DNA from 2 places in the Kitasatospora sp. NPDC054939 genome. Region 2 is predicted to be linked to the other one. Evidence: riboswitches for the same ligand, from Rfam matches in the RefSeq annotation. Region 2 holds a riboswitch; the other holds the start of a gene.
The links. A riboswitch is a leader RNA that binds a small molecule or an ion and turns the genes downstream of it on or off. The one in region 2 is predicted to bind cobalamin.

Region 1 (7,412 bases), on a different contig from region 2:
GGTCGGCTCGTCGAGGACCAGGACCCGGGGGTGGGCGGTGAGGACGGAGCCGATGGCGACGCGCTGCTGCTGGCCGCCGGAGAGCTCGTGCAGGGCGCGGCCGCGCAGGTCGGCCAGGCCGAGCAGGTCGAGCGTCTCCTCGACGCGTTTGCGCATCACGTCCGGCGGGAGCGCCAACTGCTCCATGGTGTAAGCGAGTTCCTCCTCCACGGTGTCGGTGACGAAGCCGGCGAGCGGGTCCTGGCCCACCACGCCCACCACATCGGCGAGTTCGCGGGGCGGGTGGTCGGCGGTGTCGCGTCCGTCGACCGTGACCCGGCCGCGCAGGGTGCCGCCGGTGAAGTGCGGCACCAGGCCGTTGACGGCGCCGAGCAGGGTGGACTTGCCGGCGCCGGTGCGTCCGACCACCAGGCAGAGTTCACCCTCGGGAATGTGCAGGTCGACGTCGCGGAGCACCGGCTCGGCGGCGTCCTCGTACTGGACCTCGACGCGGTCGAAGCGGATCACGGGCGGACCTCGGTGCGGGACGGGCGGCGGGGAGCCGGGGTGCGGGAAGTCGGGCTGCGGGGAGTCGGGGTGCGGGCGCCACGGGGCGGCGGGGTGTCGGCCGACCTGTTGCCGTCCCCCGCCGGGGTGCCCGGCGGCGGGGTGTCGACCGGCGGCGGGGTGTCGACCGGCGGCGGGGCGAGGAAGGCGGCGGCGCCCGCGAGCAGGACGGCGGCCGTCGGCACCGCCGGCAGGGCGGGCCAACTCAGCGGGTGGAGCGACGGGTTGAGCTCGGCGACCGAGTAGCCGACGGAGGCGCAGAGCACCACCGCCGCGGCCACCCCGCAGCCCGCCACCCCCCATTCGGCGGCCAGCCACGGATCGGGCCGGTAGCTGCTGCGGCGCACCCGGCGTCCGCCGAGCAGCAGTCCGGCGCAGCAGAGCGCGGCACCGACCAGCAGCGCGGGGAAGCCCAGCACGGCGGGGGCGGTGCCGTCGAGCAGGCCGTACAGTCCGGCGCAGAGGCCCGCCATGCCGAGCAGCATCAGCGCGCCGGTGGCCCGCCGGGAGCGGCGGGCGGCGGCGGAGGAGCGGTCGGTGCCGCCCGAACGGCCGTACCCGCGCGAGTCCATGGCGGCGGCCAGGTGCAGTGAGCGTTCCAGGGCGTCCGCCAGCACGGGCACCGCAACCGCCCGCCAGACCCGCAGGCGGCCCCGTCGGCCGCGTCCCCCGGCGGCGCCGCCGCGCAGGCGCCGGGCGCGGGCCACCCGCTGGACGCTCTGAACGAGTTGGGGTGCCACGCTGAGCGCGACGGTGACGGCGACGCCGAGTTCGTAGAGGGCCCCGGGGAGGACGCGCAGGGCCCGCTTGGGGTTGGCCAGGGTGTTGGCGGCACCGATGCAGCAGAGCAGGCAGGCCAGCCGCAGTCCGTCGAAGGCAGCGGACAGCACGGCCTCCAGCGACACCGGCCCGCCGATGGCGATGCCCGCGTACCAGTCGGGCATCGGCAGCTGCGGGAGCGAGAACAGCAGGTGGTCGCCGGGGGTGAGGCCGGTGCCGAAGACGCACCTGAAGACCACCCGGATCGCCACCACGGTCAGCGCCAGCCACAGGTAGTACCGGAAGCCGCGGGCCCAGGGCGCCTCGGTGCGACGGGCGCCGACGACGACCCCGAGGACGGCGAGCACCAGCAGCAGGAGCAGCGGGTTGGTGGTGCGGCCGGCGGCGGTGGCGAGGGCGAGCGCCCAGATCCACCACGCGACGGGGTGGAGCGGACGCGGCACCCGGTGGCCGGCTCGCGGGCCGGACGGCAGGACGGGCACCGGTCAGTCCGCCCGTCGCCGGCGCCGCCGGGCCGTGATCACGGCGGCGGTACCGAGGGCGAGGACCAGTGCGGCACCGACCGCGGCCGGGCCGATCGAGCCGCTGTCGTGCGGGGCGTCGGCCACCGGAGCGGCGTCGACGACCCCGCCGGTCGGCGCAGCCCCGCCGGGCGCCCCGGTGGTGCTCGGGGCGGCGGAGGGCGCGGCGTCCGTGGGCGCGACGGTCGGTTCGGCGGTCGGTACGGCGGTCGGCTCGGCCTCCGCGCCCGGTGCACCGGCGGCGGGCTCGGCCGGGTCGCCCGGCTCGGTCGCGGCGGACGGTGCGCCCGGTCCGCCCGGTGTGCCGGGCGTGCTGCGGCCGGGGGCGGCGGGCGCCGGTTTCGGGGCTGTGGGGCGGCCCGGGGCGGGTCCGTTGCCCGTCCCGCCGCTGCCGGCCGTCCCGCCGGTCGTGCCACCGGTGCCACTGCTGCCGCCGCCGGTCGCACCGCCCGGGTCGGGAGCGGGCGGCGGCGACGGCGCGGTGGTGTCCGAACCGGAGCCCGCGGGCTGGGCGTTGAGCGCGCGGACGGCGTCCGGCGAGTGGCGGGGGCGGCCCTCGGTACCCGCCACGTCGGTGGCACCGAAGACCCACAGGTCGACGCTGCCCGGCTTCGGCCGGTGGCTCATCGCGCCGAGCCGGCTGTACGTCCAGTCGTGCTGCCCGGGGTCGGCGTGCCAGTACGACCAGTAGGCGGTGGCGGGCGGCGTCCGCACGCACCGCTCCTGCTCGGGCGGCGGGAACTGCTTGCCGCCCTGGAAGCCGGCGTAGCCGATCCGGCAGACGAAACCGGGGCCGTCGTGGCTGGTGCCGGCGGTCTTCCAACCGCCCTGGTTGAGCAGGGCGTGACCGGTGGTCGGCGTGCTCCCGCAGGCCCGCAGCAGCGGACCGCCCCACGGACCGAAGTCGACCGCGAGCACCACGCCGGAGGTGGTGGTGCACTCCCCGATCGGCAGCGGTTCGGCGCCGGCCGGACGGACCGGCCCCAGCAGGACGGCCACGACGGCGGCGAACACGACCGCCGCCACCGCCGCGGGCCGCACCCGGGTCGCGGGAGCCGCGGCGCGGCGGCTCACCGGTGCCGTCCGGTCGGGGTCTCGGTGCGGCGGGCCCGGCGGCTGCGGTCGGCGACCGCGACCGCGCCGCCGCCGGCCAGCAGCAGGGCCAGCGCGATCAGGGCCAGCCGTTCGGCCTCGGCACCGGTGGCGGCCAGGCCGGAGCCACCGCCGACCCGGCCCGAGTCGGCCACGACCGCGACGGCGCCGTCGGCCGCGTTCCCGGCGTTGCCGCCGTTGCCGCCGGTCACGCCGGGGGGCGGTGTGGTGGTGCCCGCCGGGGACGGCGGCGAGCCGGTGCCCGGGGCGCCCGGTGAGGCCGTCCCGGTCGGTGAGGCGCTCCCGGTACCGGTCGGGGTGGCCGTGGGCGAGGCGGACCCGGTCGGCGAGGCGGTCACCGTGGCGGTCGGCGACGGCGAAGCCGTGGGCGAGGCCGAACCCGTGGGTGAAGCGGACCCCGTCGGCGAGGCGGACCCCGTGGGTGAAGCGGACCCCGTGGGTGAAGCGGACCCCGTCGGCGAGGGCTGCCCCCCGTCGACCGGGCGGCTCAGGGTGCCGAACGGCGTCCCCACCGCGCCGCCGAGCGCCTGGGTCGACGCCCGGACGTCCGAGCCGGGCTGGCTGCCCGCCGCGACGTCGAAGCCGCCGTCCGCGTTCTGCAGGCCGGCCAGGAAGGCGCGGGCGCGGCCGATCCGCTCGACGTGCTCGCCGCCGCGCAGGCCGAGGCCCTGGATGGCGAGCGCGGCGGAGTTGACCGACTCGCCGGACGCGCCGGGGAAGCCGCCGCCGGGGAGCTGGCGTCCGGCGATCCAGGCCACCGCCCGGTCGACGGCCGCACGGGCGGCCGGGTCGTCCGGGAGCAGGGCCAGCGCCATGGCGGCCATCGCGGTGCTGTCGACGTCGGAGTCGCCGGTGTCCGGGATGAGGCTGGGCCAGGAGCCGTCGGCGTGCTGGAGGCCCTTCAGCCGGGCCACCGGCGCGGCCGCCGCGGCGCTGTCGCCGGCCCGCACCTGGGCCATGACGCCCAGCGCCTGCGCGAACACCGAGTTCCCGTAGGCGTAGGTGCCGGCCTCCGCGCAGCCCGTCGCCTCGTCGGCGGCCCGGCAGATCGAGGCGGCGAGGGCGGCGATGAGGTCCTGGCCGCCGAAGCGGCGCGGGTCGCGGCCCACCACCTGGGCGAACAGGGCTTCCTTGCCGAGGGTGCCGCCCGCTGCGTCGGGGGTGCCGATGCCGGTCCAGTCGTTGACGGTGCGTTCGGCGCCGTCCTTGCCGGGGGCGTCGAGGAAGTCGGCGATCCGGCGCAGCGCGGCGTCGTCGGTGCCGGTGGCGGCGAGGGCGAAGGCGGCGTCGATGGTGAGGCCGTAGTCGGCGAAGCCGGAGCCCGGGAAGGCTTCGTAGTAGTGGCCGCCGAGCAGCCGGGCCCGGTCGGTGAGGTAGGCGCTGCCGCGGGCGAGGTCGGGGGTGCGGCCGTCGGCGGCGGCGCCGGCCGCGCGGTGGCCGGCGGCCCCGGCGGTGCCGGCGAGGGCGAGGCCGCCGACCGCCATCGTGCAGGCGACGGCTGCGGCGAGGGCGGTGGAGCGGCGGGTCGCGCGGGCCGGGCGGTGGTGGACGGTCACCGGACGACTCCCCTGTCGGCCGGTCCGGAGCGCGGTGCAGCCGACGGCGCCGCCGGGGTGCCGGGCTGCGCGCCCGCGCCGAAGGACCAGCCCTCGACCTCGCCCTGCACCGGGTTGTAGCTGCCCGCGCCCAGCGTGCTGTACGTCCAGGCGCCGCCGGACTGCGCGTGCCAGTACGACCAGTAGGCGCTGCCGGTGGGGTTGGTGCAGGTGGTCGGCAGCGCGTTGATCCGGCACACGAAGCCGGGGAAGCGCGGGTGGAAGCTGTAGGTGAAGCCCGCGCCGGTGAGGGCGGCGAGGCCGCTGGCCGGGTCGCCGGGGGCGCAGCCGGTCTGGACGCCGCCGCCGACGGCGGTGAGGTCGACCACCACGGTGACCCCGGTCCCGGGGGTGCAGGCCGCGGCCCGGGCGGCGGGGGCGTTGGCGGTGGAGACGCCGAGCAGGCCGGCGGTCAGCGCCGCGGCGGCGGCGATCGCGCCGAAGGTGCGGCGGGCCGGGCGGACGGGCGTCGCGGTGTCGTTCATCCTCGTACTCCTTCGGGTGGTCAGGAGGCCCGGCAGGCCAGGGTCGGGGCGGACGGGCGGGCGCCGTGCGCGCTCAGCGTGGCGAGGTCGGCGCCGGAGAGGCCGAGCACCGCCTGCGCGGTGGCGCGGGTACCGGTCGCCGGGTTGAAGCCGCTCGCGTCGAAGGCGACGGCGCCGCGGACGGCCGGGTCGGCCGAGCAGCCCTGCTGGAGCTTGACCAGGCTGCTCCAGCCCTTCAGCCCGGCGGCGAACCGGCCGCGGGAGAGCAGGGCGGCGGTGGCCAGGCCGGTGCTGTTCGCGTTGCTGGTGGTGGCCCCGGCGGCGGCGAACCCGCCGTCGGCGTTCTGGTGGGCGGCCAGCCAGTCCAGCCCGGCCCGCGCCTTCGCCGTGCGGCCGGTGGCGTCCAGGGCCTGCACGGCGAGGGCGGTCGCGTCGGTGTCGCTGGTGCAGACGGACTGGCCGAAGGCGATCGGGTAGCCGCCGTCGGCGCACTGGGCGGCCGCGAGGAAGTCGACCGCGGCGGCCGGGGCGCCGCCCGGGGCGCGCTGGAGGGCGATCAGCGCCAGCGACTGGCCGAAGGAGTTGCTGTAGTCGCCCCACTGGGAGCGGTCGGAGAAGCGGCCGGTCGGGCTCTGCAGCGAGCGCAGCCGGGCGGGCAGGTCCACGCCGCCGAAGTCCGCCGGGTCGGCGCCCCGCACCTCGGCGGCGAGCAGCAGTTTGGCGGTGGCGCCGGCGTAGGCCTCGGTGGTGCCGTCGCCGAGGTAGCCGGTGAGGTTCGCGGGCTCGGCGAGCCAGGCGGTGGCCCTGGCGGCGGCCTGGTCGGAGGTCCGGGTGGCGGCGAAGGCGAGCACGGCGTCGACGGTGAGGCCCTGGTCGGGGTAGGCGACGCCGTCGAAGACCGCCTCGAAGTGGTTGCCGTCGACGAGTTGGCGGGCCAGCCAGCCGGCCGCGGCCGCGTCGGGGCGGAAGGTCGCCGCGGAGGCGGCGGAGTCGGGGGCGGTCGCGGGGGTGGGCGCCGCCGCGGCCGGGCCGGCGGCGGGGAGCAGCACGGCCAGGGCGAGGGCGGGTATCGAGAGGAGGCCGAGGGTCCGGTGGCGGACGGGCATGGGATGCCTTTCCGGGCCTGGCGCGCGGGCCCGCGGGGCGTGGGCGGGCACCGGCCCGGACAGCCCTGCGGGGCTCCGACCCGCAGACCACGACGGGAGGAGGGAACGACACCTCCGCCGACGGGTACTCGGGCTCGCCGCCGACGGCCGTCGGCTGCCTACCGTTGCGGGTCAGCGCCGGATTCGGACCGGCTTCCCCCTTCGGCGGAGTCAAGCAATGACGGCTCATCATGTCGGCGCCGCTGTCGCGGGGTCAAGGCGTCGCACGTCACATCCGGGGTGGTCACGGGAGCGCCGGTCCTCCCGCTTCGGCGGGCCCGGTCGGCATCCGAACCCGCTTCGGCGGGCCCGGTCGGCATCCGAACCCGCTTCGGCGGGCCCGGTCGGCATCCGAACCGGGCGAACCCCGCTCCCCGGGACGCGCAGCGGCCGGCGGCCCCGCCCGTGAAGGGGGTGCCGCCGGCCGCGCGGGACGGGGTCAGCCCTGGCCGGCCAGGTGCTCGGCCCACTTGGCGCGCCAGGCCAGCGCGTCGGTGACGCCCTGGGCGATGCTGCGGTTCGCGGTCCAGCCGAGCAGGTCGCGGGCGGTGTCGACGGCGGTGTAGCAGCCGATGACGTCGCCCGGTCGCGGGTCGGCCTCGCGGACGTCCAGCTCGACACCGACCGCCTGTTCGAAGGCGGTGACGAGCTCGCGGACGGTGGTGCCCTCGCCGGTACCGATGTTGATCACCCGGTAGCGGTCGCCGGCCGAGGGCTTGATCACCTCGTCGAAGCGGGTGAGCGCGGCCACGTGGGCCTCCGCCAGGTCCTGGACGTGGATGTAGTCGCGGATGCCGGAGCCGTCGCGGGTCGCCCAGTCCACGCCGGTGACGGTGAACGGCGTCCGCTCGGTGTACGCCTCGATCAGCTTGCCGAGGGCGTGCGTCGGGTTGAGGTTCTGCAGGCCGGTGCGCAGCTGCGGGTCGGCGCCGATCGGGTTGAAGTAGCGCAGGGCGATCACCCGCAGCTCCTCGGCGCCCTCGCCGCGCGTCCAGTCCTGGAGCACCTGCTCCATCATCTGCTTGGTGCGCGCGTACGGGCTGTTGGCGTCGACCGGGCAGGTCTCGTCGACCCGGGCGTCCGGGGTGGGCGCGTAGATCGAGGCGGAGCTGCTGAAGACGACCCGGGTGCAGCCGTTGCGCTGGAGGGAGTCGAGCAGGTCGACGGTCTTGCCGACGTTCTCGCGGTAGTAGTGGAGCGGGCGGGCGACCGACTCCGGGACGACGA
Region 2 (7,412 bases):
CCAGAACGAGCGGGTCGTCTGGCACTTCGACACCGAGCTCGGCGACATCGAGATGGTGCAGATCGCGGGGGCCGTGGCCCGCCGCATCGTGCCGTACGTGGACGCCGGTACCAAGGTCGAGCAGGGCGATCGGATCGGTCTGATCCGCTTCGGCTCCCGGGTCGACACCTACCTGCCGGCCGGCGTCGAGGTCGGCGTCGAGGTCGGCCAGAAGACCACTGCCGGGGTGACGCGCCTTGACCGTGACTGATCCTGAGACGATCGTCGGCCTGGACGACGAGGAGACGGCCCTGCGCCGCCGCCGCTGGGCGCGCGACCGCGAGCTCCGTGCGCCGCGTTCGCCCCAGCACCTGTCGACCGCCGACTTCCTCACCCTGGGCAACGCCGTCTGCGGCTTCCTGGCGATCTACTCGATCACCACCGGGGTGCTCGTCCCGCACATCACCAACCCGGACGCCGCGCCGGACAAGCACAGCGCCGCCACCGCGGTGACGCTGCTGCTGATCGGCTCGATGTGCGACCTCTTCGACGGCCTGGTGGCGCGCAAGCTGCGCTCCTCGGCCCTCGGGGCGGAGCTCGACAACCTCGCCGACCTGATCAGCTTCGGTATCGCGCCGGCCTACTTCGTCGCGGTCTGGGGCATGGTCTCGCCGGGCTCCAACAGCCGGCTCTCGGCGCTGATCGCGCTGACCGTCCTGCTCGCGGTGGTGCTGCGGCTCGCCCGCTTCTCCGCCGTGAAGATGCGGCCCGGGGTGTTCCAGGGCATGCCCTGCCCGATGGGCGCGATGACGGTGATCGCCATCGTGCTGCTCGACCCGCCGTTCCTGCCCGGTCTGCTCGCCATCTTCGGCGCCGCGTACCTGATGGTCAGCCGGATCGAGTACCCCAAGCCGCAGGGTCTGCTGGCCACCGCGACGCTCTGCTGGATCGTCGTCTCGATCGGCTGCCTCGCCGCCTGGGCGACCGGCCTGCCGGGCGGGGACACCCTGCTGCACGTCGGCGCCTTCGCCCAGATCGCGCTGGCCGCGATGGCCCCGCTGCTGGTCATCCGGCGCAAGGTCGGCCAGAAGGTCGGCGACGTCCGCGCCCGCCGCGCGGAGTCCCGGCTCGGCTGATCCGCCGGACACCGACCGGACGCCACCGGGCACCCGCCCGGAGCACGTACGCCAAGGGCCCGGCCCCCTCCACGGGGGCCGGGCCCTTGCGCATGTCCTGCCACGGCTCCGTCCGGCGCCGGGAGGGCGGCTACGCGCCGCCGTGGTGCACGCTGAACGCCGAGCGGCGGGCCGCCCGGGCCACGCCCGGGTCCGGGTGGACCCCGGAGACCGCCGTCAGCACCGAGGCCGCCCGCGGGTGCCCCGACTGCCGGGCCCGCGCGAACAGCCGCACCGGGTCGCCCGCCGAGGCGCCCTCGACGTGGCCGACCAGCAGCTCCGTGCGGCCGTGGTCGAGCACCGCGGCCGCGGTGTCCACCCAGAGCCAGGCGGCGTCCTCCGCGCCCAGTACGTCGGCCGGGGAGACGCCCTCCTCGTCCGACTGCTCGGCCAGCCACAGCAGCGCGTAGGGGCGCAGCACGGGCTCGTCCACGGCGCCCCGCACGGCCTGCTCGGCGGTGCCGCCGGCGACCCGCAGCGCCTCGAAGGCGAGGCCGCGGACCAGGGCGTCCTCGCCGAGGGCGGCCTCCAGCAGTTCGGCCACGGCGCGATCGACCGGGCGGGCGGCCACCCAGGCGCGGAACTCGGCCCGGGCCGGGCCCGGCGAGTAGTCGGCGCAGGCGCCGAGCAGTTCCAGGGCGCTCTGCTCGATGTGGCCGGCGGCGGTCTGCGCGACGGTGCAGATCTCCTCCAGCTTGGCGCGCACCGCCCAGTGGCCGAGCGGGGAGAGCTCGGCGGCCTCGTCCCGGCGGACCAGCGCGCCGACGGCGGCCAGGCCGTCCAGCATCCAGTCCAGGACGGCGGCCACGTCGGCGGGCGCGGCGGGCACGTCGATCTGCGGCTCGCGGCAGGTGCCGCGGACCGCGGAGACGGCGGAGGCGGCGTGCGGTACCGGCGACAGCACGGTGGCCCCGGTGCCGGCGCCGACCCGGCGCTCGTCCAGGCCGCGGCGCAGCAGCTCCAGCAGTTCGCTCTCGGCCACCGGGCCGTCCACCAGGTGCAGGAAGGAGAGCAGCTGGGGCGCCTGGTCGACGGCCTGCCCGGCGAGCACCGCGAAGACGCCGCGCAGGGCGGCGGGCGGGACCGGGGCGAGCAGCGTCCAGGAGTCGAACAGCGCCGACCAGCCGCGGATGACGGCCTCGTCGTCGTGCTCCCAGGCATGCAGGCGCCAGCCGGGGGCGGCGCCGCCGTCGCGGGCCTCGACCAGGCCGGTCAGCAGGGCCTGGCCCCAGGCGTTGGCGGCGGCGCCCACCGTCATGGCGAGCGCGCGGCCGGCCGCGCGGGCGTCGTCGGGGAGCAGCTCGCCGCGCTTGTCGACCTCGCCCAGCTCGCCGGCCCAGCGGGCGATGCGGACGGCGTCGACCAGCATCCGGCGGGCCAGCGGGGCGAGCTCGGCGGGGGCCGGGAAGCCCGCGGGCACGGGGACCCGGCCGCGGCCGGGGGCGGGTGCCGGGCCGCGGCGGCGGGGTACGGCGGGGGCGCCCGGCCCGGGGCCGGCGAGGCGGTGGGCCGTTCCGGGGAGACGGGTCACCGTCGCACCGGTACCGATCGTCGGCGGGAGCTGGGCATCACGGTCGCGCGGGTTCCGAGACGTCACGTCGAGCAGTCTTCCCCTTGTACCGGCCTTCTGTCACATCCGGTTCGCTCCCGTCTCCGCCCGCGGTCGGGCAGGGGCGCGCAAGATCGGGCAACAGCGGCAAACCGCCTGGCCTGAACTGTCTGGCGCGCACACGCCAGGCCGGCGGCGCCGGGGCCCGCGGCGGGCGGTCGGGCGGCGTCAGAGCAGCGGGGTGAGCCAGCGGCGCAGGTACTCGGTGTAGCGGTCGGGGTCGGCGTTCCAGAGCGCGGCGTGGTCGGCGCCGGGGAAGGACTGCAGGCTGACCAGGTCGGTGCGGGCGTCCGCCAGCCGGGCGGCGGCCCGCCAGGGCGCCACCGGGTCGTCGGGGCTGTGCAGCACCAGGGTCGGCACCCGGAGGTCGGCGCCGCTGCCGAGCCGCGCGAAGTCGGCCAGGTCCACCCCGGTACGGCCTTCGGCGGCGAGCGCGCCCAGTTCGGCGAGCGGGGCGCTGAGGCCCGAGCGCACCCCGCCGCGCCGGGCGGAGGTGGGCCAGTCCAGCACCGGCGAGTCCAGCACCAGGCCGCTCACGGCGGGGGCCCAGGCGGAGCGGGCCGCCGTCTGCAGGACCATCGTGGCGCCGAGCGACCAGCCGTACAGGACGACCCGGCCGGCGCCGCTGTCGAGGGCCAGCCGGACCGCCGCCTCGACGTCGCGCCACTCGGTCTCGCCGAAGTGGCCGAGGCCGTCGGGCGAGGCGGGGGCCCCGGCGTCGCCCCGGTAGGTCACGGCGAGCGCGGGCAGGTTGAGCCGGTGCAGCAGCGGCAGCACGGGGAGGGTCTGGCGGCGGTCGGCGCCGGGGCCGTGCACCAGGATCACCCAGGTCCCGCGCAGGCCGGGCAGCCGCCAGGCGGGCAGCCGGCCGAGTTCGCCGTCGGCGCTGGTGTCGGCGTGTTCGAGGCCGAGCGCGGTGGTGGGGTCGCCGAGGAAGACCCGCGGGGTGAAGCGGACCTCGGTGCCGGTCGTCAGGGTGCCCCGGTCGGCGCGCTCCAGCCGGCGGGTGACGCCGTACAGGTCGCGGTAGAGGACGTCGCCGACCACCGCGTGGCCCGCCGCGTCGCCGCCGGACTCCCGGCCCCACTCGACGGCCCAGCGGCCGGGGCGGCTGCTCTCGGGGGTGTCGGTGAAGGTGGCGCGGCCGGCGCCGAGGGACTTCACCACCGTGGGCCCGGTCGGCGCGGCCGGTCCGCCGGCGCCCGGGCGCACCAGCCGGTCGGAGGCCCGACGGCCGATCACCAGCACGGCCGCGCCGGTGCCGACGACGGCTGCCGCCACGGCGGCTGCGGTTCCCCAACGCATATCGCTCCCCGCTCTGTTGATCGCGGATCGGGCGGACCGGGCTGCGTCCGCCGGACTGGGCACTGCCCGACCAGTCCACGCGCGGACGCCCGGGGCGGCCACCGGACAGAGCCGTCCGGGGCACCCGCGGGACGCGGCACGACGAGGGGAAGCAGCGCGGGGCGCGGCGCGGCAGCGGAGAGCGGCAGGGAAGAGGGGCAGCGGAGAACGGCGGGGACCGCAGCGGGGAGCGGGGCCTCAGACCGGGATGTCGGTGCGGTGCTGCGCCAGCAGCTGCCAGAAGCGGTCCAGCGGCGGGACGGGCTCCGCCCGGGTGGGCGAGGCGGCCGCGGAGCCCCAGCCGCCGGTCCAGTGCGAGGTGGCCTGGTGCTCGTTCTGCAGGGCCGTCAGCACGGCGCCCAGCGCGGTGTCGTCCACCGGGACGATCCGGCCGACCGGTCGCAGCTGCGCCTGCCAGCGGCCGTCCACGCAGGCCCGCAGCCGCCGCTCCAGCTCCTCGCGGCGGCCGGTCACCGCGACGAGTTCGCGCAGGGTCAGTCCGAGGACGTGCGCGAGCTCGTAGGTCTGCTCCTCGTCGCCGTCCCAGCGTCCGCCGGCCTCGGCCTCGCGGTACACCCGCTCGGGGATGCCGATGCGGCGGGCCGCGCCCTCCGCGCTGAGCTCGCGGGCGACCCGGAAGTCGCGCAGCGAGGCGGGCCGCACGCCCATCAGCTGGGCGGGCGGGCACCACAGGGCGCGGGCGAGGGCGATGAACTCCTCCTCGGTGGGGCGCAGCTCGCCGCTCTCCCAGCCGAGGACGTGCGCGGGCAGCAGCCGGACGCCGTGGGCGGCCATGCCCTCGGCGACCTGGTCGGGGGTCAGGCCGAGGCCGGCGCGGTGCGCCCGGGCGGCTGCGGGCGAGAAGGGAACCGGGGGCGGGGCGGCCGGCTGTCTGCGTCGCATGGCCCCGACGGTAGGTGGCTACCCGGGAGGACCCCACCCGCCGAACGCACGAAGCGCGGACGGGTCCGCCTGCGGGGCACTGGACGATCGCACAGCCTGTCATGCCCCTGCGCGGACCATGATCGGAGACAGCTACGGGGCAGTCGGCCTGCGGAGCCGCGCACCGCACGCCCGCCCTCCGCGCGCACGGCCGGTGCACCGGGGGCGCACCGGGGACGTGACCGGGTGTGACCAAACCCTCCGTGGCCTTGGTTGACTCCCGGTTCGGGCCCGTGATGGGATCCTTCAGCCATCACGGAGGCATGCAGAGGAAGCCGGTGCGAGTCCGGCGCGGTCCCGCCACTGTCACCGGGGAGCACGTCCGGAACACGCCACGGCGCGCCGTCAGAAGCCGCTGGAAGGCCCGGATGCGCGTCCGACCCGGGAGCCAGGAGACTCTCGCCCCCGGTACGTCGATCCAGGGCGCGGACCCTGAGTGAGGACACGCACGCGATGCAGGCTGCCCCGCCCCGTCGAGCCCCCGGTTGCCCGCCGCCGTGCGCCCGCTGACCCGCGCCGCCGCCTTCGCGCTGGGCGCCGTCGCGGGCCACCTCGCCGACGCCCGCTTCGCCGACCCGCGCCGCGGCCACCCGGTGGCCGTCTTCGGCAGTGCGGCCGACCGGCTGGAACGGCGGCTCTGGCGCGACGACCGACTGACCGGTGCGGCGTACACGGCGCTCTGCGTGGGCACCGTCGCGGCCGGGGCGGTGGCCGTCGAACGCGCGGTCGGCCGGCGCCCGCTGGGCCGGGCCGCACTGGCCGCCGCGGCGACCTGGACGGTGCTCGGCGGCACCTCGCTGACCCGGGAGGCCCGGACGATCGGCCGGTCCCTGGCGGCGGGCGACCTGGCGGCGGCCCGGGAGCGGCTGCCGCACCTGTGCGGGCGCGATCCGAGTGCGCTGGACGAGCAGCAGGTGGCCCGGGCGGTGGTCGAGTCGGTCGCCGAGAACACCGCCGACGCCGTCGTGAACGCCCTGGTCTGGGGCGCGCTCGCGGGCACCCCGGGGCTGTTGGCCTTCCGCGCCGTCAACACGCTGGACGCGATGGTGGGCCACCGCTCGCCCCGCCACCTCCGGTTCGGCTGGGCCTCGGCGCGGCTGGACGACGTGGCGGGCTGGCCGGGCGCCCGGCTGACCGCCCTGCTGACGGTCGCCGCCGCGCCCGAGCCCCGGACGGCCTGGCGGGTCTGGCGCCGTGACGGTTCGGCCCACCCCAGCCCGAACGCGGGCCAGGCCGAGTCGGCGTTCGCCGGGGCGGTCGGGGTGCGGCTGGGCGGCACCCTGGCGTACGGCACAAGGGTGGAGCACCGGCCGGTGCTGGGCGCGGAGCTGCGTCCGGTCGCGGTGGACGACATCGAGCGGGCCTGCCGGCTGTCACGCCGGGTGGGGCTGCTCGCGCTGGGTACGACGGTCGTCGGGCACGTACTGGTCCGGACGGCCCTGGGCAGGACGAAGAAGAAGAAGGGGAGCGCATGAGCGGGGCGCTGCTGGTCGCCGGGACGACCTCGGACGCCGGGAAGAGCGTGGTCACCGCGGGCATCTGCCGCTGGTTGGCCCGGCAGGGCGTCTCGGTGGCGCCCTTCAAGGCGCAGAACATGTCGCTGAACTCCTTCGTCACCGCGGACGGCGCCGAGATCGGCCGCGCGCAGGCGATGCAGGCGCAGGCGGCGCAGGTGGCGCCCGAGGCGGCGATGAACCCGGTGCTGCTGAAGCCGGGCGCCGACGGCCGCAGCCAGGTGGTGCTGCTCGGCCGGCCGGTCGCCGAGGTCGGGGCGCTGGACTACCGCGAGCGCAAGCCCGTCCTGCTGGAACGGGCGCTGGAGTGCCTGGCCGACCTGCGCCGCCGCTTCGACGTGGTGGTGTGCGAGGGCGCGGGCTCGCCCGCCGAGATCAACCTGCGCGACCGGGACATCGCCAACATGGGCCTGGCCACCGCCGCCGGGCTGCCGGTCGTGGTGGTCGGCGACATCGACCGCGGCGGGGTGTTCGCCGCGATGTACGGGACGCTGGCGCTGCTGTCGGCGGAGGACCAGCGGCACGTGGCCGGCTGGTTCGTCAACAAGTTCCGCGGCGACGCCCGGCTGCTCGCCCCCGGCCTGGACATGCTGCACCGGCTGACCGGGCGTCCGGTGCTGGGCACCCTGCCGATGCTGCCGAACCTGTGGCTGGACGCCGAGGACTCGCTCGACCTGTCCACCGTGGTGGACCGCACGGACGGCCGGGGCCCGCTCGGCGCGGACGTGCTGCGGGTGGCCGTGGTGCGCTTCCCCCGGCTGTCCAACTTCACCGACGTGGACGCGCTCGCCCAGGAGCCGGGCGTCCTGGTCCGCTGGGCGACCCGGCCGGAGGAGCTGGCCGACGCCG

Region 1: linked by a shared signal. The riboswitch ahead of ACWGB8_RS21755 (peptidase) and the one ahead of ACWGB8_RS14805 (cobalamin biosynthesis protein) in region 2 are both predicted to bind cobalamin.

What each region holds. Positions count from the first base shown of each region.
Region 1 is NZ_JBSGXP010000076.1:31,472-38,883, forward strand. Features, by position in the region: gene ACWGB8_RS21730 (ABC transporter ATP-binding protein) at 1-507, opposite strand, end outside; gene ACWGB8_RS21735 (CbiQ family ECF transporter T component) at 504-1,808, opposite strand; gene ACWGB8_RS21740 (hypothetical protein) at 1,812-2,921, opposite strand; gene ACWGB8_RS21745 (hypothetical protein) at 2,918-4,516, opposite strand; gene ACWGB8_RS21750 (flagellar hook-length control protein FliK) at 4,513-5,040, opposite strand; gene ACWGB8_RS21755 (peptidase) at 5,061-6,146, opposite strand; cobalamin riboswitch at 6,249-6,399, opposite strand; gene galE (UDP-glucose 4-epimerase GalE) at 6,625-7,412, opposite strand, start outside.
Region 2 is NZ_JBSGXP010000042.1:22,955-30,366, forward strand. Features, by position in the region: gene ACWGB8_RS14780 (phosphatidylserine decarboxylase) at 1-250, shown strand, start outside; gene ACWGB8_RS14785 (CDP-alcohol phosphatidyltransferase family protein) at 237-1,115, shown strand; gene ACWGB8_RS14790 (hypothetical protein) at 1,246-2,751, opposite strand; gene ACWGB8_RS14795 (alpha/beta hydrolase family protein) at 2,932-4,068, opposite strand; gene ACWGB8_RS14800 (helix-turn-helix domain-containing protein) at 4,306-5,010, opposite strand; cobalamin riboswitch at 5,290-5,450, shown strand; gene ACWGB8_RS14805 (cobalamin biosynthesis protein) at 5,547-6,524, shown strand; gene ACWGB8_RS14810 (cobyric acid synthase) at 6,521-7,412, shown strand, end outside.